Regions from separate parts of the Ancylobacter sp. WKF20 genome, predicted to be linked through region 2. Evidence: riboswitches for the same ligand, from Rfam matches in the RefSeq annotation. Region 2 holds a riboswitch; each other region holds the start of a gene.
The links. Region 2 has a riboswitch for thiamine pyrophosphate ahead of AncyloWKF20_RS09885 (FAD-dependent oxidoreductase). Riboswitches for the same ligand answer to the same signal wherever they lie in the genome.
Positions count from the first base shown of each region.

Region 1: linked by a shared signal. The riboswitch ahead of AncyloWKF20_RS00365 (ABC transporter substrate-binding protein) and the one ahead of AncyloWKF20_RS09885 (FAD-dependent oxidoreductase) in region 2 are both predicted to bind thiamine pyrophosphate.
Region 3: linked by a shared signal. The riboswitch ahead of thiD (bifunctional hydroxymethylpyrimidine kinase/phosphomethylpyrimidine kinase) and the one ahead of AncyloWKF20_RS09885 (FAD-dependent oxidoreductase) in region 2 are both predicted to bind thiamine pyrophosphate.

Region 1 is NZ_CP121679.1:77,561-87,269, forward strand. Features, by position in the region: gene clcA (H(+)/Cl(-) exchange transporter ClcA) at 1-1,371, opposite strand, end outside; gene AncyloWKF20_RS00365 (ABC transporter substrate-binding protein) at 1,643-2,596, opposite strand; TPP riboswitch at 2,672-2,788, opposite strand; gene AncyloWKF20_RS00370 (winged helix-turn-helix domain-containing protein) at 3,197-4,378, opposite strand; gene AncyloWKF20_RS00375 (ABC transporter permease) at 4,435-5,187, opposite strand; gene AncyloWKF20_RS00380 (universal stress protein) at 5,365-6,201, shown strand; gene AncyloWKF20_RS00385 (hypothetical protein) at 6,301-8,151, opposite strand; gene AncyloWKF20_RS00390 (glycosyltransferase) at 8,232-9,362, opposite strand.
Region 2 is NZ_CP121679.1:2,108,656-2,118,364, forward strand. Features, by position in the region: gene AncyloWKF20_RS09860 (Gfo/Idh/MocA family oxidoreductase) at 1-907, shown strand, start outside; gene AncyloWKF20_RS09865 (cryptochrome/photolyase family protein) at 952-2,541, shown strand; gene AncyloWKF20_RS09870 (thiamine phosphate synthase) at 2,568-3,176, opposite strand; gene AncyloWKF20_RS09875 (thiazole synthase) at 3,192-4,004, opposite strand; gene thiS (sulfur carrier protein ThiS) at 4,025-4,222, opposite strand; gene AncyloWKF20_RS09885 (FAD-dependent oxidoreductase) at 4,200-5,213, opposite strand; TPP riboswitch at 5,264-5,383, opposite strand; gene AncyloWKF20_RS09890 (MHYT domain-containing protein) at 5,454-7,778, opposite strand; gene AncyloWKF20_RS09895 (phosphatase PAP2 family protein) at 8,198-8,896, shown strand; gene AncyloWKF20_RS09900 (hypothetical protein) at 8,993-9,202, shown strand; gene AncyloWKF20_RS09905 (MAPEG family protein) at 9,267-9,665, opposite strand.
Region 3 is NZ_CP121679.1:1,710,772-1,720,480, forward strand. Features, by position in the region: gene AncyloWKF20_RS07895 (ABC transporter ATP-binding protein) at 1-302, opposite strand, end outside; gene AncyloWKF20_RS07900 (ABC transporter permease) at 322-1,470, opposite strand; gene dgcA (N-acetyl-D-Glu racemase DgcA) at 1,843-2,820, shown strand; gene AncyloWKF20_RS07910 (MFS transporter) at 2,823-3,944, opposite strand; gene thiD (bifunctional hydroxymethylpyrimidine kinase/phosphomethylpyrimidine kinase) at 4,046-4,864, opposite strand; TPP riboswitch at 4,916-5,013, opposite strand; gene AncyloWKF20_RS07920 (Lrp/AsnC ligand binding domain-containing protein) at 5,169-5,405, shown strand; gene AncyloWKF20_RS07925 (DMT family transporter) at 5,417-6,343, opposite strand; gene AncyloWKF20_RS07930 (cytochrome b/b6 domain-containing protein) at 6,455-7,153, opposite strand; gene AncyloWKF20_RS07935 (cytochrome c) at 7,156-7,596, opposite strand; gene AncyloWKF20_RS07940 (universal stress protein) at 7,870-8,685, shown strand; gene AncyloWKF20_RS07945 (LysE family translocator) at 8,896-9,513, shown strand; gene AncyloWKF20_RS07950 (UDP-2,3-diacylglucosamine diphosphatase) at 9,612-9,709, shown strand, end outside.

The sequences.
Region 1 (9,709 bases), 2.0 Mb from region 2:
GCGCAGCGTGTTGGTGACGCCGCCTCCGGCGGCCGCGCCGTCGTCGAGGCTAGAGGGCGACGCGGTGGGGGGATGGGCTCCCTGCCGCGCCTTCGCCTCCAAGGCGAGGGTGCGCTCCAGCAGCACCTCATAGATCGGCCGGTTGCCCAGCGCGAGCGCGACCATGTTGGCGATGATGGTGGTGAGCATCACCGGCACCAGCGCCGTGTAGGCGCCGGTCAGCTCCATCACCAGCACCATGCCGACCAGCGGCGCGCCGATGGTGGCGGCGAACAGCCCGCCCATGGCGGCGATCGCCAGCACCACTTCCATGCGGTCCGGCAGCGGCAGGAAAAGCTCCAGCGCCGCGCCGTAGCAGAGGCCGATGGTGGTGGCGAGCGCGAGGATCGGGGCGAAGATGCCGCCGGCGACGCCGGTGGAATAGCTCGCCATGGTCATGACGAAGCGCAGCAGCACGATGAGCGCCAGCGCCAGTACGGTGCGGTTCTCCTGCGCGAGCTGCACGGCGAGCAGTTCCCCGCCCTGCGTCGCCTCCGGCAGGGCGAACATCAGCACGCCGACGACCATGCCGACCACGAGGGGGAACAGATAGAAGGAGCTGCGCTGGCCGAGGTCGCGCACCCGGTCGAGCGAACCGATGAGCGTGCGGTTGAACACCGTGCCGACGCCGCCGAGGATCAGCCCCAGCCCGGCGAAGGCCGGCAGCACGGCGAGCGGCAGCGTATCCACCGCAAGGCGCATATAGGGGATGTCGCCGGTGAACATCTGGGTGACGACCGCGCCGGTGAGCGAGGCCAGCACGACGCCGATATAGGTGCGGGCGCTGTAGGGAAATTGCCGGCGGGTTTCCTCGATGACGAAGAGCACGGCGGCGAGCGGGGCATTGAAGGCGGCGGCAAGGCCCGCCGCGCCACCGGCGGCGAGCAGGCCGCGCATGTCCTGCGCCACCATTTTGGTGAGGTCGGCGGCGGCCTTGGCGACCGAGGCGCCCATATGGATGGTCGGCCCCTCGCGCCCGAGCACCATGCCCGAGGAGAGCGCCAGCAGGCCGCCGAAGAACTTCACCGGCAGCACGCGATGCCAGCGCACCTCGCGCAGCCCCTCCATCGCGCCCTCGATTTCCGGCACGCCGGAGCCGCCGGCTTCCGGCGCGAAACGGCGCACGAGGAACAGCGCCGCCACCGCCATGCTGGCGCCGATGGCGGCGCCCGCCAGATAAAGCGGCGCGCCGCTGAGCCCGACGCTGCCGGACAGCCAGGCCGGCCAGGCGGCGCTCAGCCATTCCACGCTGAGATGGAAGGCGGCGCCGATGACGCCGACCACCGCCCCGACCAGAACCGCCACGCCATAATAGAAGCCGTTGCCCATCATCCCGCCCCATCCTGCGCACCCCGTTGGGGTTAGCATTGCCGGGCGGTATCGTCATCCCCGTGCCGGGGGGCGATCCCGGATCGGCCTTTGGCCGTCCGGGATGACGGCATGAAGGGCCGCGCCCCCGTTCCCCGGACGAGCTGCGCGAAGCGCGGCGATGATCCGGGGGCCAGGGAAGACTCTTCGGCCAACGACTCTCCCGCTGGGTCCCGGCTCGCCTTCCGCTGGCGCTGCAGGCGTCCGGGACACGGGCTGAGGCTGGTCGAGCGGCCTACTTGATCGCGGTGGCGTAGGTGGAGACCGGCTCCACCGTGTCGATCAGCTTGTGGCTCTTCATGAACTCCCCGAAGCGCGCATAGCGGCCCTCGTCCAGCGCGGCCGGCGCATGGGCGAAACGGCGCAGCGTGTCGGTCCAGGCGGTGCGGTTCAGCTCGTCGTCGAGCTTGGGGTTGGCCTTGACGAACACGCCCCATGCCTCCTGCGGGTGGTTGAGGATGTAGATCGTCGCCTCCTCGACCGCCGCGAGAAAACGCTTGAGGCGGGGATCGCCGACCTTGTCCTTGTGGGCGAGATAGATCAGCTCGTCGAACACCGGCACGCCGTGCTCCTCGGGGAAGAAGGCGATGCCCTCCTTGCCCTCGAGCTTGATCTGGGTGAGCTCGAAATTGCGGTAGGCGCCGATCACCGCGTCCACCTTGCCGGCGACCAGCGCCGGGGACAAGGCGAAATTGACGTTGATCATGGTGACGTCGTCCGGCTTCAGCCCGGCGCTCGCCAGCATGGTGCCGAGCAGCGCGTCCTCAAGGCCCGCCACCGAATAGCCAACGGTCTTCCCCTTGAGATCGGCGATGGACTTGATCGGCCCGTCCTTCAGCGCCACCAGCGCGGTGAGCGGGGTGGAGACGAGCGTGCCGAAGCGGATGAGCGGCAGCCCTTCCTTCACCGACAGATAGATGTTCGGCTGGTAGCTCACCGCGACATCCGCCTGCCCGGCGGCGACGAGGCGCGGCGGGGCGGAGGGGTCGGAGGGCGGGATCAGGTCGACATCGAGGTCGTGCGCTTTGAAGTAGCCCTTCTCCTGCGCGATGATCAGCGGCGCGTGGTCGGGGTTCACATACCAGTCGAGCAGGACGGTGAGCTTGTCCGCGGCGCGTGCGGGGGCGCTGGCGAAGGGGGCGGCGGTGAGTGCCAGCGCGAGCGCGGCGGCGGCGATTTTTTTGAACATGGATCTCCTCGCGTGTTGGAGATCCGGCGCATGAGCTGTCGGGGGAATCCGGCGCGGGTTGTCTGTGCCGACAGGGCCCCGCCGTCGTTCCGTCCCTTCGCCGGCATGACCCGGATCAGGTTCAAAGGGTCTGGCGGTTGCCATCTCAGCCCCTTGGCCCGTTCGGGCCGCGGGACACCCCTCGGACGCGGTCACGCTAGCAGAGCTGGCATGCCAGGGGAAGTGGGGGCTAAGAAGCGTGTGCGCCCGTGTCCCGGACGCCTGGAGCGCCAGCGGAAGGCGCGCCGGGATCCAGGGGGAGAGTCTTCGTCCGTGGTCTTCTTCGCGGGCGAGAGACATGGCCGCCTGCGGCGGGGTCTCGCGCTGGGCCCCGGATCATCGTTGCGCTGCGCGCAACGTGTCCGGGGAACGGAGAGCGCGCGTCGTCCGCGTCGTGCCTGCAACGTCTCCGCCATAACCACGTCATGGCCGGGCTTGGCCCGGCCATCCACGACTTGGGCACGTCGGTCGAGAAGAAAGTCGTGGATGCCCGGCCCAAGGCCGGGCATGACGGCATTCTGCGACGGCCGGGTCTCTCTCGTGCCGGGAAGGGCGGCGCCCTTACGCCAGCCAGCCCTCGGCATAGACGGTGCGTTCCACGCCGGCGAAGGTGCCGAGGCGGGTGAGTTCCGCGTCGAGCGCGTCGAGCCGGCCCTTGGAGGCGCGCACACCCGGCTCCAGCCAGAGGCGGCGCACGTCGAGCGTGCCGGCCTTGCGGTCGGCCTTCATGTCGATGCGCCCGATCAGCCGGTCGCCTTCCAGCAGCGGGAAGACATAGTAGCCATAGAGGCGCTTGGGCGCCGGCACGAAGACCTCGATGCGGTAGGAAAAGCCGAACAGCCGCTCCGCCCGGTTGCGGTCGCGCAGCGCCGGATCAAACGGGCTGAGCACGCGCAGCCGCGACGGTGGGGAGGGCAGCGCCGCGAAAGCCGCGCCGGCGCCGGCAAAGGCGTGGCTCGCCCGCTCGCGCCCATCCGCGCAGGTGATGAGCACGGGTTCCAGTCGGTCGCGGTTCGCCTCCACCCAGGCTTTCGCCTGTTCCGGCGAGACCAGATCCCAGAAGGCGGCGATCTCGCCATGGGTGGCAAAGCCCAGCCGCTCCAGCGCCGAGGTGCAGGCCCAGTCGATGAAGGCGCTCGCCTCCACCTCCGCGGCGCGGTGATGGGCGGGGATCACGCGCTCGGTGAGGTCATAGACCTTCTGGAAGCCCTCGCGCCCGGCAATGGCGAGCGCGCCGGTGCGCCAGTGATACTCAAGCGCGGTCTTTTCCGGGTGCCAGTTCCACCAGCCGCCGGGCGGGCGCTTCTCGGCCTCGAAATGCCGGGCCATCAGCCGGCCCTCCTGGCGCACGCGCGCCAGCACATGCTCAAAATAGCCCTCGAAGCCGTTCTCGTGCCAGCTGCGCCAGCGCTCCGCGAGGCTGGCGCGTTCCTGCGCGAAGCGGTGCTTCCAATAGGGGAAGAAGGCGGTCGGGATGATCGCCGCGTCATGCGTCCAGTGCTCGAACAGCGCGCCGTCCTTTTCCAGGAGCGCGGTGAGATGCTCGCGCCGGTAGGCGGGGGCGCGGCTGAACAGGATGTGGTGATGCGCCCGCTCGACCGTGGCGATGCTGTCCACCTGCACGAAGCCGAGCCGGGTGATGAGCGCGAGCAAGGCCGCCTTGCCCGCCGGCGCGCGTTCGCTCAGCCCCTGCATGGCGAGGAAGACGCGGCGGGCATCGGCATTGGCGAGGCGAATCGTCATGGCTCATCCTGCCGAAGTTCTCGCTTCGTTCCAAGCGGATCGGCATGCTGGATGGGTCAGGGAGCCGCGGTCTCCGGCGCCCAGGGCAGCAGGCGGGTCAGCGCCCGGTCGACCAGCGCGAACAGGATCAGCGCCACCGCGAGGAGGATGGCGAGGGCGGCGAACACCATGTCGGTCTGCATCCGCGCGTTGGAGTACAGCATGAGATAGCCGAGCCCGGCCGAGGCGCCGACCCATTCGCCGACCACCGCGCCGATCGGCGCGACGGCGGTGGCGACCCTGAGGCCCGAGGCGAGCTGGGGCAAGGCGGCGGGAATGCGGATGAAGCGTAGCGTCGTGAAGGTGCCGGCCCCGCCGAGCCGGGCGAGATCGAGCAGCCCCTGCTCGGTGCGCGCGAGCCCGTCATGAAAGGCCGAGGCGACGGGGAAGAAGATGATGAGGCTCGCCATCACGATCTTCGAGGCAAGGCCGAAGCCGAACCAGATCACCAAGAGCGGGGCGATGGCGAAGACCGGCAGAGCCTGCGCCACCAGCAGGACCGGGCGCATGGCGCGCCGGGCGAGCGGGGAGCTTGCCATGGCGAGCGCGCAGGCAATCCCCAGCGCCGACCCACAGACGAGACCGAGCAGCATCTCGCCCAGCGTGATCAGCGCATTGTGCCCGAGAATGGCGGCATTCGCCCAGCCGGTCGTCGCGATGCGCAGGGGCCCCGGCAGGATATAGGCGGGAATCGCCAGCACCCGCACCACGACCTCCCAGAGGCCGAGCAAAATGAAGGAGATGGCGAGCCCGCGCCCGATACCGGCCATGCGGTGAATTCCTAGATGAGGGTGAATGCTTATAGTGACCGGCGCGGGGCTGCGCGAGGGTAGGGATGCGCGGTTCATCGCGGGGGTCGCGAGGCTGACGTTTCAGGCTTGACGTTGATGGCCAGCGCGTCACTTGCATGGGGTCAAGCTGACCAAAAGGAAAAAGTGGAGGCGCCAATGATCAAGGACATTCTCGTCAGTCTTCGTCTGGGTTCGGGGCCGGATGCGACGGTCGACTACGCGGTCTCGGCCGCGACGGCCCTGAACGCTCATCTCACTGGCGTGGCGGTGAGCTATGAGATCGACATTCCCCCGGTCTATACCGAAGCCTTCTCGACCGATTTTCTTGAGGCGCAGCGAGCGGAGAGCAAGAAGCTGGCCGACCATGCCGTCGCCTATTTCGGCGAGGCGTCGCGCTCGGTCGGCCTCACCGGCGAGGTGCGGGTGATCGACGGCACGCCGGGCGGCGCGGCCGAGCAGATCGGCGTCATGTCGCGGCTCTACGACCTCACCATTGTCGGCCAGTCCGACCCGGAGAAGATGGGCGCGGAGGAGGTCATCGCCGAGGCGGTGATGTTCGATTCCGGTCGTCCGGTGCTCTTGGTGCCCTGCAAGCAGCAGAAGCCGTTCTCCGCCAAGCGCATCCTCGTCGCCTGGGATGGCGGGCGCTCGGCGGCGCGCGCGGTGGCGGAAGCCCGCCCGCTGCTCGCCCATGCCGATCTCGTCGAGGCGGTGGTGGTGGAGAGCGGGCGCACCCGCAAGCCGGATTCGCTGCCCGGCGCGGACCTCGCCCGCCATCTCGCCCGCCACGAGAAGACGGTGGAACTGCGCCGCCTCGTGCCCGGCGCCGGCGAGAGCGTGGCCGACGTGATCCTGAAGGAAGTGGCGGCGCGCGACATCGACCTGGTGGTGATGGGCGGCTACGGCCATTCGCGCCTGCGCGAATTCGTCCTCGGCGGCGTCACCCGCGACATGCTGGAGCGCATGCCCGTGCCGCTCTTGCTGGCGCATTGAGGCGGGGCTGCGGGTAAAGAAAAAGCCCGGCGCGCGAGCGCCGGGCTTTGTGGCAGCGTAGCCGCTCTCAATGCCGCCGGTCGATGCAAAGGGGCACGTCTACCTGTTGAGCTTATCGAAGGCATACTTCCAGAACGACTTTTCCCGCGCGAGCTGCAGACGACGCCTCGACCGACGGATGCGGTATGGCTGGCGCGCCGCCAAGGGCAGGCGGGTCGAGGTGCTTCCTGCGCCGTCTGAATGAGACAGGTCCGCTAAAAGTGCCATTTCTCGTGCGGTTGGGTCCGTTACCAGGCGCTCGAAGGGGCGCGACCAGGTAACAGAAGCGAGAATATCCGGATTGTAGATGTCCAGAAGAAATAGGTGGTCATCAAAAAACTTACGAATACCTGCTTGGACAGACATTGCGCGCTCGCGATATATTGCTTCTGCGGATTTCAATTCTTCCAGTACAGGAATGACAACGCCGTCTTCATTTATTTCGTATCCCAGCGTCGTTCCGTGGTCCGCGGTCAAAGCGAATTCAAGAAGTTCGACGCCACCCGACTGGAGATAGTGGTCGGCCGAGGGGTTGCTGCCGAAATTGGTAAGCCAGCCCTCCATATTCAGGCCGCTCTGCCGGTTGTTGGTGGCGCTGGAGAAGAGGCCAATAAAAAGGCCCATGAAATCCGCCTTGTCGAAGTCCGGTGGCAGGCAGTCCATCAGCAGGCGTTGAATGTTCCCGTTCCAGCCAATGTCGATAATGCCCGTGCGTTGACCCCTGCGGAAATGGGTCTCGAAGTACGACTGAAACTTGATTCGCCTGCGGTGAGCCTCGCGCAAGTCAGCCGCAAAGTTACAGCCAACCAGCGCCACGGCATCGAGAATGACGCTGTCGGAGATATGCTCGACCGTATCAAGCCCGTGCCTTTCCAGAAGGTGCTCGACCGAATGTCTCTCGTAGCCCAGCGTCTTGAGACTGTCGGTCAGCGGGCGGCCCGTGCGACTGGCGACGGGGAGGAAATTCATCGAAACATCCCAGCCCTTACGTCCGATCTGATAGCCAGTCGCGCGGGAGAAGTGGATATAGGTCGACGTCACGTCTCCGAAGAGGCCCCGCTGCTGTACTTTCTTAAAAAGAAGATAGGGTAGCCAGCCATCGCGTGCGACGAAAACGGCATGGTTCAGGCGATGCAAGCGGATATTCTTGAGTGTCCAGATCAAAAAACCGAAGATCAGCGGACCAGCTATCCGATAGCCAATCTCTTCATATTCGTTATTCGGTATTAGATGAGACGCTTGAGGCTGGTCAAGAAAATCAAGTATACTTGTTATCAGATAGTTGTCGCCGCGGTGGCGAGGGCGCTGGCGGCGGTTGTCGACAATCGCCCAGTCTGCAAGCTTCGTTTCAATGCCGCGCGCTTTTGCCTGGGCGATGTCCGCCACCGGATTGTCGCCGACATGCAGCCAGCGAGCTGTAGTAGGAAGCCGTAACGTCTCCCGAACTACATCATATAGAGCGCCTGTATGCTTGCTTTTGCGATGCTCTCCAGAAACGAAGATTGGTAGCTGTGGCGCGCCTGCGTAACCGACACGCTCCAATGTCTCTCCAAGCCAAGCCGACGGCAAATACATATCAGATATAAGGATTATTTCTTTATTAAATGCCTGCAACTCATTAAAGAGTCTAAGTCCGGCGATGCTGGCAAAAAGAAAAGATCGCTCTGCGTCCAGCTCGGTCTGTAGCAGAAAGTCCCTTAGATCATCTCCACACTGAGATATTTCTCGATATAATTCATATATCTCATCGAGCGTTACCTCTGTTTCTCCCCCAAGGGCCGTGGCATGTCGAGTGCGGGCCTCGCGTTCTGCATAGGAGCGCTGATGGCTGAATGACGCAATCTGGTCATGATAAATCAGTGCAAGTGGATGCTGCAGCGCCGCGACCCGCACCGCTTCAAAAATGTCCACCGGAGCTCTCAGTCGGCGATGAACTAGGGTATCGAAAATGTCAAAGGAGACCAAGTCATAGTCTACGAGTTTCATTGATATTATGCCTGCACGATGCGTTTGAATAGAGATTCAATACGCCTAGTTAACGACCTGAGTGGTTTGCGATGTGGTCGCTTTAGAGCATTTATTGAATTGTCAATTTGATATGATTTCCAGATCAGGTGTCCAAATTCCAATTTTAATGTTTCATATATTTCCATGGACATAATGAGGTTGGCTATGTCTGTGCCGCTATGATTGTTTGTCGTGCGGATTATTTTGTTACGTAATAACTGATTATAAAGTCGGTGTTTTTGCGCGCCATATAAAACATTATTGCCGAGTGAGCCTGTGGCGCTGCTGCGATGATGATGAAAACTTAAGAATTCGGGACACATCCATATATCGCTGTGCATAAGAAAGCGCGTATTGAAATCCCAATCGCCCAGAACAGGCAGGGATTCGTCGAAAAGTCCAATATTCCGGGCGACAGAAAGATCAAATATGAAGCATATAGATGGAAACAAGTTTCTTAGTATCATCGGCTGAATGCTAAGAATACCGTTGTATATATTGTCAAAGTCCCATGAATTATGAGGTTCGACGCGCTCAATTATAATCTCGTTCCCGATAACGGTTTCATGAACGCGGTTGGCTCGGCACGCTATTCCGCGAATGGAAGGAAATTCTCTCTGGCGATGTTGTAGGGTTGTGAGCATGGTCGCCAGGAACTCAGGCGCCCAGCTATCGTCATCGTCATGGATAGCGGCGTAATCGGTATCAAGCTGGGCGAGGCCAGCGTTGGATGCGGCTTCCATGCCCCGCGACGACGCGTGATGAATGACAAGGACGCGTGGATCATGCGCGAACATCCGGTCTACGAGCCAGTCCACCTGTTCAGGTGCACTGCCATCGTTGACGACGACAAGCTTCCAGTCGGCATGGGTTTGGTCGCGAACGCTTTCCAGAGCGCGGCGCAGGAGGACCGCCCGGTCCTTCGTGCGCATAACGATGCCGACCGTAGGCAGTCTGCTGGGCGTAGCAACAACCTGCTCGCCGTTAGAGGAATCCTGCTGGACAACCAGGCGGCGTGAGATCGGCTTGCGCGAAATTATAGACAGAGGAAGCGTTTCTGTTTTCTCTTTACGGGCGTCGCTGGTCGTCATTTCTGCAGGCATGATTGAAGCCAATCAAAATTTCTTTGTCGATGTAAACGGGGTCGGCAAAGAAGTAGAGCCCATGCGCGGCGAGTCATTCACTCGCCGGGAAGTGAGTTTAGCTGGTATCAAAGAGATGCAGTTCGTCGCAAACTCTCAGGGTACCCTTAGGGCGCCAATGATGGCATGGCAATGAATGTATTTTTTAAGCAATAAAAATCAATGTGTAGTAATTGCACATAGCAAGTGCATTTAATTCACATCATTATTATTGAGTCTGATTAAGTATTTGGAATTAAAAGGTAAATTAAAATGTTGCAAATTTGCAACTCGGCATAAAAAGTACCGTCTGGCGGTTCCCTGCCGATGCGCGAAGGAGT
Region 2 (9,709 bases):
CGACCAGCCGGCCCTCGTCTGCGAGATGGTGGACTGGGCCCGCACCTGCGGCTTCAACGTGGTCTGCGCTGGCAAGGGCACGAAGTACCTGCCGAGCTACCACGCCTCGACCCCCGACACGATCTGGAGCCTGTACGGTCTCACCGCCGAGCAGGCGGCGGCGGGCGGCATGAACGCGCAGATGTTCAACTCCTTCGCCGACGGCACGAAGTCCTCCATCGAGATGGCCGCCATCGCCAATGCGGCGGACCTGCGCGCCCCCTCGGACGGGCTGCTCTTCCCGCCCTGCGGCGTCGACGATCTCGCCCATGTGCTGCGCCCGCACGAGGCCGGCGGCATTCTCGAACATGCCGGCACGGTCGAGACCGTCTCCAGCCTCGAGCGCGACGGGCGCCCGGTGTTCCGCGATCTGCGCTGGGGCGTCTATGTCGTGTTCGAGGCCGAGCGCGGCGCTTCCGGCGATTACGCGCGGCGCTGCTTCAAGGAATATGGCGTCGTCACCGATGCGTCGGGACGCTACACCGCGCTGTACCGCCCCTATCATCTGATCGGGCTGGAACTCGGCATCAGCGTCGCCTCGGCGGCACTGCGAGGCGAGCCAACGGGCGTCACCGAGCATTTCAACGCCGACGTGGTGGCGGTCGCCAAGCGCCCGCTCAAGGCCGGGGAAAAGCTCGACGGCGAGGGCGGTTATACCGTGTGGGGCAAGCTGCTGCCGGCGGCGAGTTCCCTGGCGCGCGGCGCCCTGCCCATCGGCCTCGCCCACAACGTCACGCTGGGCCGCGACATGGTCGAGGGCGAGGTGATCGGCTGGGCCGATGTCACCATCGCCGATACGCCCATCGTGCGCCTGCGCCGGGAAATGGAGCGGGCCTTCTCCGCTCCGTTCAGCGCCGTCGCGGAGTAGCGGGAAGCGGTGAACCCGTCGGGCTCCCGCGCCGTAGGAAGGGGATGACGCGTTCCTCCCCTCGCCCGCTGCCTCCCGCCAAACCCGGCGGCACGCTGCGCCTCGTGCTCGGCGACCAGCTCAGCCGCTCCTTAAGCGCGCTCGACGGGCTCGATCCGGCCCGCGACACCGTGCTGATGATGGAGGTGCGGGCGGAGGCGACCCATGTGCGCCACCACGCGCAGAAGATCGCCCTGTTCTTTTCCGCCATGCGCCATTTCGCGGCGGCGCTGGAGCAAGAGGGGGTGCGCGTCGACTACATCCGCCTCGATGATCCCTCGAACACCCAGAGCTTTGCCGGTGAGATCACCCGCGCCGTGGAACGCCACGCGCCAGCGCGCGTCATCGCCACCGAGCCCGGCGAATGGCGCGTCGAGGACGCGCTGCTTGCCTTGCGCGAAGAACTGCCCATCCCGCTGGAGATCCGCCCCGACAGCCGCTTCTTCGCCACGCGCGGGGATTTCGAGCGCTGGGCGGAAGGGCGCCGCAGCCTACGCATGGAGTTCTTCTACCGCGAGATGCGGCGCGCCCATGGCCTGCTGATGGAGGGCGAGGCGCCCCTTGGCGGGCGCTGGAACTTCGATGCCGAGAACCGCGAGGCGCTCCCCAAAGACGTCCTCGCCCCCGCCCCGCCGCGCTTTGCCCCGGACGCGATCACCGCAGAGGTGCTGGAACTCGTCACCCGCGAATTCCCCGGTCATTTCGGCACGCTGGAGGGCTTCGGCTGGGCGGTGACGCGGGAGGATGCGCTCACCGCGCTCGATCATTTCATCGCCCATGCCCTGCCGCGCTTCGGCGACTATCAGGACGCGATGCGCGCGGGCGACCCCTTCCTGTTCCACGCCATCCTCTCGCCTTACCTCAATGTCGGCCTCCTGCAGCCGCGCGAGGTCTGCGCGGCCGCCGAACGGGCCTTCCATGAAGGCGCGGCGCCGCTCAATGCGGTGGAGGGCTTCATCCGCCAGATCCTTGGCTGGCGGGAATATGTGCGCGGCATCTACTGGCTGAAAATGCCGGACTATGCCCACTCCAACCACTTCAACGCCACGCGCCCGCTGCCGCGCTTCTTCTGGGACGGGCAGACCGACCTTGCCTGCCTCGCCCATGTGGTCGAGGACACGCGCGCCCACGCCTATGCCCACCACATCCAGCGGCTGATGGTGATCGGCAATTTCGCCCTGCTGGCGGGGCTCGATCCGGCGGCGGTGGAGGAATGGTTCCTCATCGTTTATGCCGACGCGGTGGAGTGGGTGGAACTGCCCAATGTCCACGGCATGGCGCTGTTCGCCGATGGCGGGGTGCTCGGTTCCAAGCCCTATGCCGCGTCGGGCGCCTATATTGACCGTATGTCGGATTATTGCGCCAGCTGCCGCTACGACCCCAAGGTGAAGTCCGGCCCGAAAGCCTGCCCGTTCAACTATCTCTACTGGGATTTTCTCGACCGCAACCGGGACAAGCTGGCGCGCAATCCGCGCCTCGCCATGCCCTACCGCAACCTCGCGCGCTTCGACGAGGCCCGCCGCCACACCTTCCGCACCGACGCCGCCCGCTTCCTCGACGGGCTGGAGCCGGCGCAGGCCGGGCGCGACTGGTAGGCCACGTTACCCCGCGGGTTGAGCGATCAGGCAACCACTTCGCGGGTGGCTTCCACCCATTCACGGGCGCGGGCTTCCGGGTTGGCGTTCAGCAGCACGTCGGTCACCACCGCCACGCTGTCCGCGCCGGCTTTCAGCACACCTTGCGCGCGCTCGATGGTGAGCCCGCCAATGCCGACGAGCGGAATATCGCCCACCCGCTTCTTCCAGGCGGTGACGCGCTCCAGCCCCTGCGGGGCCCATTTCATCTTCTTCAGGATGGTCGGATAGACCGGACCCAGCGCGACATAAGCGGGCTGCGCCAGCAGCGCGACTTCCAGCTCCGCTTCGTCATGCGTGCTGATGCCGAGCCGGACGCCGGCCTTGCGGATATAAGTGAGGTCCGCCTCGGCGAGATCTTCCTGGCCGAGATGGATGAAGTCGCAGCCGAGCTCGATGGCGAGCTGCCAGTAATCATTGACGATGAGCTGCGCGCCATAGCGGGCGCAGACCTCGCGCGCGAGTGTGATGTCGGCGCGAAGCTGCGCCGCGTCCATGTCCTTGGCGCGCAGCTGCACCAGCTTCACGCCCTGCGGCAGCAGACGCGGCAGCCAGGAGGCGCGGTCGACGATGAGGTAGAAGGGATCGAGCTTCATCGAATTACCTGCGTCTCACTGGCCGAAGGCGGCGCGGCCCATCACGGGCGTCGAGGGCGCCGCCATGTCGCGCACCTCCATCGGGTCGGCCAGCAGGCCCTCGCGGCCGGCCTCGATGGCGCGGGCGAAGGCGCGGGCCATGCGCACGGGATCGCCGGCCTTGGCCACCGCCGTATTCAGCAGCACCGCGTCATAGCCGAGCTCCATCGCCAGCGCCGCATGGGAGGGCACGCCAACGCCGGCATCGACCACCAGCGGAATGCCGGGGAAATGCGCGCGCATGGAGCGCAGGCCATAGGGGTTGTTCAGCCCCCGGCCGGAGCCGATCGGCGCGCCCCAGGGCATCAGCACCTCGCAGCCGGCGGAGATCAGCTTCTCCGCCACGACAAGGTCTTCCGTCGTGTAGGGGAACACCTGGAACCCCTCGCGCGAGAGAATGCGGGCGGCCTCGACGAGGCCGAACACGTCCGGCTGGAGCGTGTCGTCCTCGCCGATCACCTCGAGCTTCACCCAGGGCGTATCGAACAGGTCGCGCGCCATCTGCGCGGTGGTGACGGCTTCCTTCACCGTCTTGCAGCCGGCGGTGTTGGGCAGCACCTTCACGCCGAGGTCGCGGATGAGCTGCCAGAAGCTCTGCCCGGCCTTGGCCGCCCCGGATTCGCGGCGCAGCGAGACGGTGACGATCTCGGCTTTCGAGGCGCGGATCGCCTCGGCAAGGATCGCCGGCGACGGGTACTGCGCGGTGCCGAGCAGCAGGCGCGAGGCGACGGGCGTGCCGTAGAACTCCACGGGGTCGGCCAGCGTGCCCGTGAGGGTATTCGTGGTCATGGCGTCCATGTCAGGCTCCCTCAGCCTCCCTGCATCGGCGCGAGGATTTCCACCCGGTCGCCGTCGCTGATCGCGGTCTCGCCGCGCTTTGCCTTGCGCACCATGGCGCCGTTCACCGCCGTCGCGACCATGGCGTCGGCGAGGTCGAGCTCGACGAGGAGATCGGCCAGCGTGCCCGCACCGGTCTGCGCCGGCTCACCATTCACGATGATCTTCATCCATCACCTCCGGGCAACGGGTTCCGTCAAACGCCAGATCCGCCGCGCGCCGCGCGAGAGCGGGGGCGGCGAGGAAGCCATGACGGTAGAGCCCGTTGAGATAGATCGTGTTGCCGCGCCGGCGCAGGCGCGGAATGTTGTCGGGGAAGGCCGGGCGCACATCCGCGCCGATCTCGACGATCTCCGCCTCGCCAAAGGCCGGGTGCAGCGCATAGACGGCGCCGAGCAGCTCCAGCATGGACCGGCCGGTGACGCGCCCGCGCTCGTCATTCTCGATCGAGGTCGCCCCGATCATGAAATGCCCGTCGCCGCGCGGCACGATATAGACGGGGATGCGCGGGTGCAGCATCCGCACCGGACGCTTGAGCGAGATCTCGGTGGAATAGAGGACGAGCATCTCGCCCTTCACCCCGCGCAGGTCGGCGAGCTGGTCGCGCGCGCCGAGGCCCCGGCAATCCATGATCACATCGGCCTGATCGGCCTGATCGTCCGCCTCATCGAACCCATCGGCCTCGTAGCGGATCGTGACATTATACTCGTTCACCAGCCGCTCGGTGAGCGCCGCCAGCGCCTTGCGCGGCTCCAGATGCGCCTCGGTGGGGAAGAACAGCCCCTGGTCGAAACGCCCCTCTAGGTCCGGCTCCAGCGCTGCGATAGCGGCCCCATCCACCCACTCGAAGCCCTCAGTGCGGCGGGAAAAGCGTTTGAGATCAGGTAGATCGCGCGGCTGGGCGAGGACGAGGCTGCCCTCGTTCGGCACGTCCGGCACCGCCTCGCGCCAATAGGCGAGCGATTCGAAGCCGAGCTCGGCGATGATCGGCTCGGCGCTCTCGCGCTCGCACCACGGCGCCAGCATCCCGCCCGCATACCAGGAACAGCCTTGCCCGGTGGCGGATTTGCGTTCCACCAGAATGACTTGCGCCCCGCGCTTAGCAAAGGCATGGGCGCTGGTCAGCCCGGCGACACCGCCGCCGATGACGCGCACGCGCATCGCGTTGGGCGCCGGGTAAGTCGTTGCGGAACCGATGGAATTTTCGCTCTTGGCAGACATGTAGGCCTCCCTCCGCCAGTCTCAACTGGATCAGGTTCAAAGGGTCGCCATGCCGCGTCCGCGCGATGATGGCCTCTCAGCCCCCTGACGGGGCTCCCCCGGACGGCACTGATATAATCACGCAAGGCCCCTTTGTCACCGTCGTGTCGTCGACAATATGCAAGCGGCGCGCGTGGGGCCTCAGGCGCTGCGGGGCGGAAAAGTCACGACATTGTCGGCCCTTGGCCGCGTCGCGCCGAGAATGGCCCGCTGCAGCATGTCGCGGCTGAACGGCTTGCCGAGTCGCACCATGTCCGGCCGCGCCTCCGCCGGGAGCTCGGCATAGCCGGTGCCGAGGATCACCGGCAGGCTCGGCCAGCGCTCCAGGATGATCGCGGCGAGCTGGATACCGGTCATGCCGGGCATCGCCTGATCGGTCAGCACGACGTCGATCGCGGCGCCACTTTCCAGTGTTTTCAACGCTTCCGCGCCAGACGAAGCCTCGGTGACGGCAAAATCGAGATCCTCCAGCATCGCCGCCGTGGCGGACAGCACCAGCGGGTCATCATCAACCACCAGCACCCGCACCGCGCCCGGCTCCGGCTCCACCGGCGACGGCAGGGGCGGCACGGCTTCGGGCGGCGCGGCGGGCGCCTGCGAAGCCACCGCCACAGGCTCGACAATCGGCAAGTGGATGGTCGCCGTCGTGCCCTCCCCCAGCCGGCTCGTCAGCGCCAGCTTGCCGCCCGATTGCGCGGCGAGGCCATGCACCATGGCAAGGCCGAGGCCCGTGCCCTTGCCGACACCCTTGGTGGTGAAGAACGGCTCGGCAGCATGGGCGAGCGTCGCCTCATCCATGCCGGAGCCGGTATCGGACAGCGACAGGCAGAAATAACGCCCAGGCTTCAAGCCGTTACCGGCATCGCCCTCCTCGTCGACAGCCACCTGCGCCTCATGCGCGCTGATGACGATGGTGCCACCATCGGGCATGGCGTCGCGGGCATTCACCGCGAGATTGAGCAAAGCGAGTTCCAGCTGGTTGGCGTCCACCCGCGCCTTGGGAAGGCCGAGCGGAAAGCGTGTCTCGATCCGCACGCTCGGCCCGATGGAGCGACGCAGCAGATCGGCCATGCCGAGCACGAGTTCCGGCACATCGACCGGTTCGGGCTTCAGATCCTGCCGGCGGGCGAAGGCGAGCATGCGCTGGGTGAGCGCGGCGCCGCGCTGGGCGGCCTGCAACGTGTTGTCGATCAGCGTCTGCAGGCGCGGCTCGTCCGGCGCGCGCTTACGCACCAGTTCGAGATTGCCCATGATGACCGCCAGCAGATTGTTGAAATCATGCGCGATTCCGCCGGTGAGCTGGCCCACGGCCTCAAGCTTCTGCGCCTGACGCAGCGCCTCTTCGGCCTGGCGGCGGTCGGTAATGTCGATGAGGCCGCACAGCGTCTTGACGAGCGTGCCCTGCGCATCGCGCTCGGCCACCGCCGAGAGCACGCAGTCGAGACGCCGGCCGTCCTTGCTCAGGAACTGGTACTCGGCCTCGAGGAGTTCGCCGGTGCCGAGCAGGCGCGGCCAGTGTTCCTCATTGCGTTGCCGCGCCGATTCCGGCGTCATGAAATCGGTCAGCGGCCGGCCGACCACTTCCTCGCGCGCATAGCCGAGAAGGTCGAGCCAGCGGTCGCTCACCTGCTCGATGCGCCCATCGGCCCCCAGCGAATGCAGCGGCAGCGGGGTGCGACGGTACAGGTTGCGATAGCGCTCCTCCCCCTCGCGCCACATCGCGGTCTCGCGCTGCGCCAGCAGGGTGAAGCGCCGGTCATAGATCGCGGCGAGCAGGGCGGCGGCGCATATGGTGAAGCTTGCGGCCGCGACGGCGATGACCAGATGGGCATTGTCGAAGGCGCCGCCACGCACGGCGACGATATGGCCCTCGCCGGGCAGGAAGCTCACGCCGGCCATGGCGACATAGTGCATCCCGGCGATGCCGAGCCCCAGCGCGACCGCGCCAGCCACCCGCTCGACAAGGCTGTGATGGCGGAACGCCAGCCATAGCGCGGCCGTCGAGGCGGACACGGCTACGATCACCGCGGCGCCGGCATAGAGGAAGTCATTGGCGATGGCGCCGGTCATGCGCATCGCCGCCATGCCGGTGTAGTGCATGCCGACAATGGCGAGGCCCATGAACATGCCGGCCAGGACGAGGCGTGCGATGGGGATGCCGGGCTGGCTGGCGGCGATCAGTGCCAGTCCCGTCGCTGCCACGGCAATCAGCAGCGACAGCGCGGTGAGCTCGAGGTCGTAATGGATCGCGAGGCCGGCATTCAGCGCCAGCATGCCGACGAAGTGCATCGCCCAGATGCCCCCGCCAAGCACGAGCGCGGCCAGCGCGAGCCAGCCGACCCTTGCGCGCCCGGAGGCCACCGGGATGCGACCCGCAAGGTCCAGAGCCGTGAAAGAGGCGGCGATGGCGATCAGCACCGACAGCGTCACAAGCCCCGGATCATGGGTCGCGACGTGATCCATCATCCCCGGCCAGCTCCCCTGTGCGGCACGCGTGCTCTCCCTAGGAGAGACGATAGATCGAAATCGCCGCTATTCAGTCAAGACACAGCTGGGCGACCGCCGCAACCATGCACGGCCGCGCGGAGGCGTCAGCTCAGATAGCCGAGGAACCAGAGGATAAGGATAACCGGCAGCGGAATACCCACCAGCCACAGAAGTCCACCCTTGAACATGTCGCTCTCCCAGCCTGTTGGATCAGAAGCACTGTCCGCTCGGGTCAACCCCTGTGAGCGAAGATGCAGAGGGGAACCCCTCGTCCACCATTCCGGTTCCATGGGTGGCGCCCTACCTAAAGCAGCAGATTGCCGGCACCCGATTGCCGGCTGGGCCCAATCAAACGGTGGTGCATGAAATCATCCCTGTCCGTCGTCCCGCGTTGGCTCATGGCCGAATTCAGCGTTTTCCTCGCGATCGCCGGCGCTGCCGCCGGGCTGCTCGCCTTCGCGCAGCTCGCCGATGGCGTGGTGGAGGGCGAGACCCACGCCTTTGACGAGGCGGTGCTGCGCGCCTTCCGCGCACCGGGCGACCCGGCCGATCCGCTGGGGCCGCTCTGGCTGGAAATCGTGATGCGCGACATCACCGCGCTCGGCAGCACGACGGTGCTTACCCTCATCACCGCCGCCGTGGTCGGGTTCCTCATCATGGACCGCAAGGGCGGCGCGGCGCTCTTCGTGGTGACGGCGGTCGCCGGCGGCGGGGCGCTGAGCTACCTGCTGAAGATCGGCTTCGACCGACCGCGCCCGGACCTCGTCGCGCATCTGGTCGACGTGCACACGCTGAGCTTCCCGAGCGGGCACGCCATGGGCGCCGCCGTGACCTATCTGACGCTGGCCGCCCTCATTGTGCGCACCGAGCGCCGCCGCCGGCTCAAAGCCTATGTGCTGTTCGTCGCCGTCAGCCTGACGCTGCTCATAGGCCTGAGCCGCATCTATCTCGGCGTCCACTGGCCGACCGACGTGCTGGCGGGATGGTGCGCTGGCAGTGCCTGGGCGTTGATCTGCTGGCTCGTCGCCTTGTGGTTGCAGCGGCGCGGGCAGATCGAGAAGGAGGACGGCACGACCCAGGCTGACGCGAAAAGCTGACCGGCGCTCTCAACTCGCCATGGCTTTCGGCGCGGCGACGGCTATCCTTGGCGCGATGAGGCCGCCAGAGCCTCCGCCAGTGCCAAGGAGAAACACATGTCGATCAGCCCGCCGGAAGGCCAGCTTATCCCCGAGATCGGTGTGATTGAGACCACCGAATCGGACAACGTCCTGCATTGGGATGGCGACGAGCTTTATGTGGAGCAGGACGTCTATCACAACGGCCAGCTCGTGCACCGCAAGTACCGGCGCCGCGTGACCAAGCAGGTGGCGCAGGCCATCGCCCGGATGCTAGCCCAGCACTGACGACGATGACGGGCCGCGGCATTGACCGGCCGGCGCTGCCGGCCGGTCCGCGAGCGACAGAGAACTAGAACGGCAGAAGAATCGCCAGCATCACCAGGGCAAGCCCGGCCATGGATGCCAGCCACACGGCCGAGCGTACATAGGGTATGCCGAGCGCGTAGAGCGGCACATAGATCACCCGCGTCGCCAGGAAGAGGCTCGCCCCCAGCGCGGTAAGCACGCCCTCGCGCCCCGCCACATGGGCAATCAGCACCGCCGCGATGAACAGCGGCAAGGTCTCGAACAGATTCGCCTGCGCTCGCCGCAACCGGCCGGTGACCACGCCGACCGGGGGGCCGGGCTCATCGCGGGCACTGGCATTATAGGCGACGCCTGTCTCACGATTGCGAAACATCGCCGGTAGCATGATCTGAATCACAGCCAGGACGAGTGACCAGGCGAGAATCGTCAGTTCCAACGTCATGTGCACCGCTACCCTCGTGAAATGTCGTTATACGCGCCGCCAAA
Region 3 (9,709 bases), 400 kb from region 2:
ACGCCCCAACGCTGTTCCAGTTGCCGGCGCTGTTCATAAGTCAGCGTGTCGAGATCCTGGCCGAACACCTCCACCGTGCCCGAGCGCTTGGGCACGAGGCCGAGAATGGTGCGGGTGAGCACCGACTTGCCGCCGCCCGAGGCGCCGACGAAGCCCATGATCTCGCCCTTCATCACGTCGAGCGACAGGCCCTTGAGGATGGTGCGCTCGCCAAAGCCCACCACCACGTCGCGCACGGAAATGATCGGCTCGCCCGGCTGGATGTCGGGGATCGGCAGGGCGTTGCTGTGGCTGTGCATCATGTCGGAAAGCCCCTCGCCCTCACATGTCGATCGCGGCGAAGAACATGGCGAACAGGCCGTCCATCACGATGACCAGGAAGATCGCCTTCACCACCGAGGCGGTGGTGTGGGCGCCGAGCGATTCGGCGCTGCCCCCGACCCGCATGCCCTCCATGCAGGCGATGAGGCCGACAATGGCGGCCATGAAGGGCGCCTTGATCATGCCCACCTCGAAGGTGTTGAGCGCGATCGCCTCCTGCAGCCGGTGCAGGAAGATGGTCGGCGAGATGTCGCCATAGAGCCAGGCCACCAGCCCGCCGCCGAACAGCGCGCACATATTGCCGATGAAGGTCAGCAGCGGCACGGCGATGATGAGCGCGACGAGGCGCGGCAGCACCAGCACCTCGTTCGGGTCGAAGCCCATGACGCGCAGCGCGTCCACTTCCTCGCGCATCCGCATCGAGCCAAGCTCGGCGGTGAAGGCGCTGCCGGAGCGGCCGGCGACCATGATGGAGACGATGAGCACGCCGAGTTCGCGCAAGGTGAGAATGCCCACCATGTCGACCACATAGGTCGTCGCGCCGAACTTGCGGAAATGGAAGATGCCCTGCTGGGCAATGATGCAGCCGATCAGGAAGGTGATCAGCGCGATGATCGGCACCGCGCGCAGCCCGGTGCGCTCGAGGTGATAGACCATCGAGGTCCAGCGGAAGGTGTGCGGGCGCACCGCCACGCGCAGCAGCGACCCCACCACCGCGCCGATGAAGGAGAGGAAGAACAGCGCGTCCTGGCCGGTCTCCACCACCACCTTGCCGATCAGCTCGACCGAGCCGACCAGCGCATTGGTGTGCGGGCGAACCGGCGGCACCTCATGGCAGCCATTGGTGATTTCCTTGAGCAGCGGATGGAACCGCCGCTCGAGGCCCACGAGCTGGGCGCGCACGCCAGCCGTGTCCAGCGTCCGGATCAGCCGGTCGAGCATGACCGCGCCGACCGTGTCGAGCCGACGCACGCCGGAGAAATCCAGTCGCGCCGTCTCGGCACCGCCCGCGCGCAACTCGTCCAGCGCCGCCTCGACGACGCCTTCCAGCGCGCGACCCTGCGCGGCGACCCATCGGCCATTGCCGACGATCACCAGCTCGCGCCCATGGCGCGCCGTGGCGAGCAGCGGTGCCTCAGCGGCTCCCAAGATCAGCAGCTCCCATTCGGTTTCGACGCCGCCTAGCGGCGGGGTACGGCACGGCGGCGCGCGGCCGGGCCACGCGCAATTTGCGCTTTTGCTTCATAGCCGTGCGGCTCATGCTCTGTCGAGGCGCCTGGGCTTTCCACGGGTATCTTGATGATGCCAAATCGTTCTAGCTTGAAAACTGTGCTTTCCCTGTGACGCAAGGACGTACCACCGGCCCCGCCACACCCCCTCGGAGACCCGCCAACATGGGCGTCGAGTGGGCGTCGAGGGCCGGCGCGCCTCCGTCGCGGCGATGGCCGGTCTCGCCAGAGCCGCGGGCGGGCGCCTAGAGTGGACTGAGCGATTCGTTCCGTCCCCACCGGTTGACGCCCCATGCCCACGCTGTCCCTCGCCGTTGAACGCTTTCCCATCCGTGGCAGCTTCACCATCGCGCGCGGCTCGAAGACCGAGGCCGTCGTGGTCGCGGTGGAGATACGCGACGGGGTGGCGCTTGGACGTGGCGAATGCGTGCCTTATGCGCGCTATGGCGAGAGCGTGGAGGGCGTCACCGAGGCCATTGAAAGCGCCCGCCGCGCCATCGAGGCCGGGGCCGACCGCCATGCGCTGCAGTACATCCTGCCCCCCGGCGCGGCGCGCAACGCGCTCGACTGCGCGCTGTGGGATCTGGAGGCCAAGCGCAGCGGCACGCGCGTGCATGCGATCGCTGGCCTGCCTGCCCCCGGTCCCGTCGTCACCGCCTATACGCTCAGCCTCGGCACGCCGGAGGCGATGGCGGAAGCTGCCGCCGCCAGCGGGCACGCGCTGCTGAAACTCAAGCTCGGCGCGGAGGGCGACGCCGCGCGCCTCGCCGCCATTCGCCGCGCCGTGCCGCGGACGCGCCTCATCGTCGATGCCAATGAGGGATGGAACGCCGGCAACCTCGCGGCCAACCTCGCCGCCTGCGCGGAGGCCGGCGTCGAACTGGTGGAGCAGCCGCTGCCCGCCGCCGACGATGCCCTGCTGTCCTTCATCACCCGCCCCGTCCCGGTCTGCGCCGATGAGAGCGCGCATGGGCGCGACACGCTGCCCGATCTGATCGGCCGCTATGACGCGCTCAATATCAAGCTGGACAAGACCGGCGGGCTGACCGAGGCGCTGGCGCTGGCCCGGGCGGCACAGATGTCGGGGCTGTCGATCATGGTTGGCTGCATGGTCGCGACCTCGCTCTCCATGGCCCCGGCGCTGCTGCTGGCGGGCATGGCGGAGGTCGTCGATCTCGACGGGCCGCTCCTGCTGGCGAAAGACCGCACGCCGGCTCTCGTCTATGAGGGCAGCCGCGTCTTCCCGGCCGATCCCGCGCTCTGGGGCTGAGGTCAGCGCACGCGCAGCAGGCCCGCAATGCCGGCGCCCAGCCCCGCCAGCAGGGCGGACAACAGGAAGGCGTGCCCGCCAAAGGCCTGCCAGAGCGGGCCGGCGGCCAGCGTCGCCAGCGCCATGGCAATGGTCGTCGCCCAGGCGGCGAGCGCCTGCACGGCGGCGCCCCGCCCCTCCGGCGCGTGGCGGGCGACCATTTCCACCGTGCCGAGATAGGTGCAGCCGAAGGTCGCCGCGTGCAGCAGCTGGAGCACCGGCAGCAGCGCATCGGGCGGGTCCATCCCCATCGCGCCGAAGCGCAGCACGCCAGCGAGCCCGCCGATCAGCAGCAGCTTTTCCGGTCCGAGGCGCTGCGTCACCCGCGTACCGACATGGAACAGCGCGACTTCGGCGATGACGCCGATCGACCACATCAGCCCCACCGCGGAATCGCTGAGCCCCGCCGCCCGCCAGTTGATCGAGGCGAAGGCGTAGAGCGTCGCGTGCGAGGCCTGCACCAGCGCCGCCGCGCCGATGGCGAGGCCCAGCGCCAGCGAGATCCGGGGAAAGCCCGCGCGCACTGTCCGTTCCGGCAGCTTCATCTCCTCCAGCGTCAGCGCCGCCAGCGCGGCGACGAGACTGCCGGCGACGATGAGCCAGACGGTCGCGTCCTTTGGCAGATGCGGCAGCAGGAAGCCCCCGGCGAAATTGCCAGCGATGAAGGCGAGCGAGCCCCAGAGCCGCACGCGGCCATAATCGATCAGCCCCTCCGCCCGCCGCGCCACCGCATAGGCGTCGAGCACCGGCAGGCTCGGCTGCCAGAAGGAGGCGGCGATGGCGAGGGCGACCAGCATCAGCCCGGTGCCGGGCGCCAGCGCCACCGCGCAGAAGGCGAGCGCGGTCATCAGCCCATAGACCACCAGCGTCGCGCGCGGGCGCCCGCTGCGGTCCGCCACCAGCCCGCCGAGCGGCATGGTGAAGAGGCGGATGCCGAAGGGCACGGCGAGCGTCAGCGCGATCAGCCCGGCATCGAAGCCCCGCCCCTGCAACCAGATCGGGAAGAAGGGGATGTAGACGCCGATGCCGAAGAACAGCCCGGCATAGGCGACGGGAATGGCGATGCGGGGGGCGAGGACAAGCACGCGCGGGGACTCGGGGGAGAGGCGATGCCGCCTCGATAGCAGCCCGGCCCGACGGTGACGAGGTCTGCCTTACGAGCCCGGCCCGCCCCTCACCCTCTCACTCACCACCAGGCGTGGAAATGATGCACCGGCCCGTGGCCCTCGCCGATGGTGAGATCATCCGCCCGGCCGATGGCGGCGGTGAGATACGCCTTCGCCCCTTCCACCGCCTCGCGCAGCGAATGGCCCTTGGCCAGATGCGCGGTGATGGCGGAGGAGAGCGTGCAGCCCGTGCCATGGGTGTTGCGGGTGGCGACGCGCGGCGCCGCCAGTTCCACGAACCCATCCGCATCGAGCAGCACGTCGACGCTCTCCGGCCCCTCGCCATGGCCGCCCTTGATGAGCACGGCGCGCGGGCCCATCGCCAGCAGCGTCTGCGCCTGCGCCCGCACTTCGCTGAGCAGCGTCGCCACCGGCGCGTCGAGCAGCGCGGCGGCTTCCGGCAGGTTCGGGGTGATCAGCAGCGCGCGCGGCAGCAGCACGCGGCGCAGGCTCTCGATCGCCTCCGGCACCAGCAGCCGGTCGCCCGAGGCGGCGATCATCACCGGATCGAGCACCACCATCTCCTGCCCGTGCCGCTCCAACCCCGCCGCCACCGCCTCGATCACCTCGGGGCGCGACAACATGCCGATCTTCACCGCGTTCACCGCGAGATCGGAGAACACCGCGTCGATCTGCGCGGCAAGAAAATCCGGCGGCACGTCATGAATGGCGGTGACGCCGCGCGTGTTCTGCGCGGTCAGCGCGGTGATGACCGAGGCGCCATAGACGCCGAGCGCGGAAAACGTCTTGAGATCGGCCTGGATTCCCGCGCCGCCGCCGGAATCGGAGCCGGCAATGGTCACGGCGATGGCGGTGGTGGGCGCTGCTGCTGGCGTCATTCTCGCGCTTCCTTTGCCGGGCGACGAAACGCGCCGCGCGCCCCGCTGGCGGAGCGCGCGCGACCCGTTTCCTCCGCCGGCATGACCCGGATCAGGTTCGTGGGTTGGCTCGTCGCCTCTCAGCCCTTCGGGCACCCCAACGGTTCTTGTCGTGTCCGGCAGATAGGCGATGGCGCGGGCGGGTGCAAGCGGGATGCAAGCGGGATGCAAGCGGGGGATGCACGCGGGACACCATCGAGCGGGGTTGCGCGCCCGCCGGGCTTCTGGTCCTGTGCGGCATCGACTGAACCGCCGGAAAGCCGCCATGGTCCCCTTCTTCGTGCAGATCAAATGCCAGCTCGGGCGCTCCTATGAGGTCGCCAACGCCCTCGCCGATGCCGAGATCGCCTCCGAGATCTATTCCACCGCCGGGGAGTTCGACCTGCTGGTGAAGTTCTACGTCGCCGAGGGCACCGATATCGGCCATTTCGTGAACGAGAAGGTGCAGAAGATTCCCGGCATCCAGGACACCCGCACCCTCATCACCTTCAAGGCGTTCTGAGCCGCGGCGGCTTACGGCGCGGGCCCCGCCGGGGGCGTCGCCGCCGCGTCCTCCTTCGCCCGGTCGATGCCGAGCTGGCGCTCGCGCCAGATGACGAACAGACCGGCGCCGATGACGATGGTGCCGCCCGCCAGCACCATGAGCGGGGGCACCTCGGCGAACAGGATGAAGCCGAGCAGCAGCGACCACAGCATCGCCGAATAGCTGAACGGCGCCACCACCGAGGCCGGCGCGTAGCGATAGCTCTCGGTGAGCAGGATCTGCCCGACCCCGCCGACCAGCCCGGTGCTGACCAGGAGCGCCGCCTCGCCCGGCGTCGGCACCACCCAGCCCCAGGCGGACGTCGCGAGCCCCGCCACCGCCGCCAGCGCCTGGAAATAGAACACGATGGCCGGCGTGGTCTCGGTCTGCGTCAGCCGCCGCACCTGGATCATCGCCCCGGCGGTGAAGCCGGCGGCGATCAGCGCGAGCAGCGCGCCGAGCTTGTGGCCCGGCGAGTCGTAATCGCCCGCCATATGCGGCCAGAGCATGATGACCACGCCCACCAGCCCGACCATCACCGCCGCCCAGCGATAGGCCTGCACCCGCTCACGCAGGAAGATCGCCGCGAAGATCACCGTGAGCAACGGCGCGGTGAAGCCGATGGCGGTGGCGTCGGCGAGCGGAATCAGCGCCAGCGCGGCAAAGCCCAGCGACATCGAGCCGACGCCCACCGTACCGCGCACGATATGGCCGAGCGGGTGGGCCGTGCGGATGGCGGCGCCGATCTCACGGCGCCAGGCGAGCAGGATCAACAGCGGAATGAGCGCGAAGAACGAGCGCGCGAACACCACCTCGCCGGTCGGCACATGGGCCGAGACGATGCGCACGAGAGCGGACATGATGGTGAAGAGGAAGGTCGCGCCGATCTGCAGCGCGATCCCCTTGAGCGCGTTCATGGCGCGCTTGGAGCACGAGTCCGCCGGAGCCCGCAAGCCGGGCCGAGCGAGCGGCGCGACGACTTTTGCGTGAAGGCCGCCCCGGCTCGCGCGCCGGGGCGGACGGTCGCCTTAAGGGAAGGGATTCCCGCCCGCCAGCGCGATACCGCCAAACACGATGCCCGCCGCCAGCACGAGGCAAGCGAGCGCGGCGAGCACCGAGCCCGGCGTCGCCGGCGCGCGGTCGACGAAGCCCGCCGCCGGCTTGCGGCCGGTGACCATGGCGCGGATCAGATTATCCCGCCCGACCAGCGAATAGGCGATGTTGGCAACCACATGCAGGCCAATGAGCCCCAGCAGGAACGGGTAAATCTGCTGATGCAGGGCGGAGGCCCGCGCCATCGTTTCATCGCTCACCACCGGCGTCATCGGGCCATAGACGATGATGTCGTCGGTGGTGAACAGCCCGGTGAGCGCCTGCGCGCCCACAAGGCCGATCAGCCCGAGAATGACCAGCGCGCCGACCGGGTTGTGGCCGAGATAATGCGGCGGATGCCCGCGCAGCAGCCCCCGTACATAGCCCGCCACGGCGCGCGGCCCGCGCACGAAGCTGGCAAAGCGCGCCGTGCTCCCGCCGACCACGCCCCAGAGCAGGCGGAACACCAGCAGGACGAGGATGCTCAGCCCGTTCCACTGGTGCCAGACCAGCCCGGCATCGCCGTAATATTTGCTGGCGAAGGCGAGCCCCACCAGCGCGACCAGCAGCCATTTGGCCAGCCGCGTCGGCAGATCCCAGGCGAGCACCGTGCCAGCAGCCGTGTCAGCCCGCACGCTCAGCTCTTCTTGCGGAAGCTGTCATGGCAGGTGCCGCAGGTGCGGATCACGCCGGGAAAGTTCGCCTTGAAGCTGGCTTCATCGGTGATGGCGGCGCGGGCGGCCGTGGCGTCGGAGGCGAGCTTGGCGAACAGGCCATCGAACTTCGCCTGATCCTGCCAGACCGCCGGCAGCGCGCCGGTGTCGCCGGTGCCGGAACCGGCGGGGAACAGCGCCGGCAGCTCCTTGCCGCCCTTGGCATAGGCGTCGAGCGCCTTCTGCACCGTGGCAAGATCGAACGCCGCATTACCGCGCAGCATACCGCCGACCGGCTTGGTCACGTCGCCGAACCCCTTCAGGATCGCCTGGCGCTGCTTGATGACATCGGACTGCGCCATCACGGCGGTTCCGGCAAAAAGGGCAGTGACGGCGGCGGCGCAGGCCAGAAGACGACGATTCATGAAGGCTCCCCTTGAGACGGAGCCGAGACCCGACTCCCCGCCCACACCTTAGTAAGGCTCCAGACTGTGACAATCAGTCCAAAGGCTGGCTCGCGGGGACGTGATCCCGCAGCGGCAGGCCATCCCCCGTGGCGTCAGGGGCGCTGGCGGCGGCTGGCATAATAGCGGTTACCCATGGGGGTTTTCCCGATTTTCCGGCGCCCCACTTCACCTAAGGTCACCGCGCAAGAACAGCCGAACGGCTTCGATCCGCCCCATCGAAAGGGACACGCCATGGCCATCCGCACCATTCTCCTGCACGCTTCCGCCGATACCGGCTTCACCGATCGGCTCGCCTTCGCCGTCGCCCTTGCCAAGCAGGCGGGCGCCGCCATCCGCACGGTCTACACGCTCTACCCGACCGGGGTGCCGCGCGTGGGCCGGGCGCTGTCGATCTATGTCAATGAGCTGGTCAACGAGGCCAAGGGCAAGGAGCCGACCCTCAAGGCGCAGTATGAGCAGGCGCTGGCCGCCGGCGGCGTCACCGGCACATGGGAGGTGATCGAGGGCGACGTCACCTCGGCGCTGCGCGATGCCGTCAGCTTCTCCGATCTCACCGTGGTCAGCGAGACCCCCTATGGCACGGTGGACGACCAGCTCGCCGCCACCCTGCCCGAGCATCTGGCGCTCGCCTGCAACGGCCCTGTCGCGGTGGTGCCGACCGGCAAGCCGGTGCCGGCCCGCATCGGCAAGGTGCTGGTGGCATGGAAGCCCTCGCGCGAGGCCGGCCACGCCGTGCGCTTCGCCCTGCCCCTGCTCGCCACCGCCGACCAGGTCGAAGTCGTCACCATCGCCGAGGGCGGCAATACGGTGGAAGCCTCCGGCGCCCAGCTCACCGCCTATCTCAAGACCCATGGCGTGAACGCCCGCCACGTCCATGTCGGCGATGGCGCGGCGACCGTGGCGCTCGGCCGGGAGATCGACCGCTTCGGCGCCGACCTCGTGGTGATGGGCGCCTATAGCCGCTCGCGCTTCGCCGAGATGATTCTCGGCGGCGTCACCGCCTCGCTGCTCGCCAACCCGCCGGTGCCGCTCTTCATCGCCCATTGAGGCATCGCGCCTGATCGGCCTGATCGGTCACGCACACTGGTCTCATTGGCCTGATCGTCCACCTGACTGCACTGACAATACACGACGGCCGGATGTATAATCCGGCCGTTTTTCGTGGTGCGGGCGCGCGTTGTTTTCGGGTTGCGCCGGCGTTGAAACGGGCGCTTACTGGCAAGAAAGGTCAGCATAACTGACCAATAGGAGCGTCCCGTGCCCAGTGCCGACCCCATGGCCACCACCCATCTCGTCCCGCTGTTCCTCTTCGCCATAGCGGGGGCGCTAACCCCCGGGCCGAACAACATGATTTCCGCCGGCTCGGGCGCCGCCTTCGGCTTCCGGCGCACCCTGCCGCAGATCTGGGGCGTCACCTTCGGTTTCGCGCTGATGGTGATGGCGGTCGGCTTCGGCCTCGGCGCCCTGTTCCTGTCGATTCCCTATGCGCATCAGGCGCTTAAGGTCATCGGGTCGGTCTATCTGCTGTTCCTCGCCTGGAAGATCGCCAATGCTGGCGGCACGACCGGCGGCACCGCCATCGAAAAACCGATGACCAGCCTGCAAGCCGCGCTTTTTCAATGGGTTAACCCCAAGGCGTGGACCATCGCCCTCTCCATGGTGCCGGCCTTCACCACCGTCGGCGGCGACCGCATCGTGGCGGAAATCCTTGTATTGGCTGGTGTTTCCGCCATCGTCACCTTGCCGGCGCTCTGCGTCTGGGCCGGCTTCGGCGCCCTGCTCGCCCGGCTTCTCTCCACCCCGCGCCAGCAGCGCATCGTCAATTACGTCATGGCCGCGCTGGTCGCGGCGAGCGTGGTCATGCTGTTCCTCTGACGCTGCACCGCAGCATCACCTGCCCCCGCGTCATAAAACGGTGATGCGATTCAGGCTTATCTCCCCGTCATGAAGCCATCGCAAAGCCCGCTTTGGGCATGCCGGGGAGGGCTTTCGAGGTGACCGACGCACCCGAAGAGCGCCATTATCGCAGCCTGTTCCTGTCAGACGTCCATTTGGGCACCAAGGGTTGCCA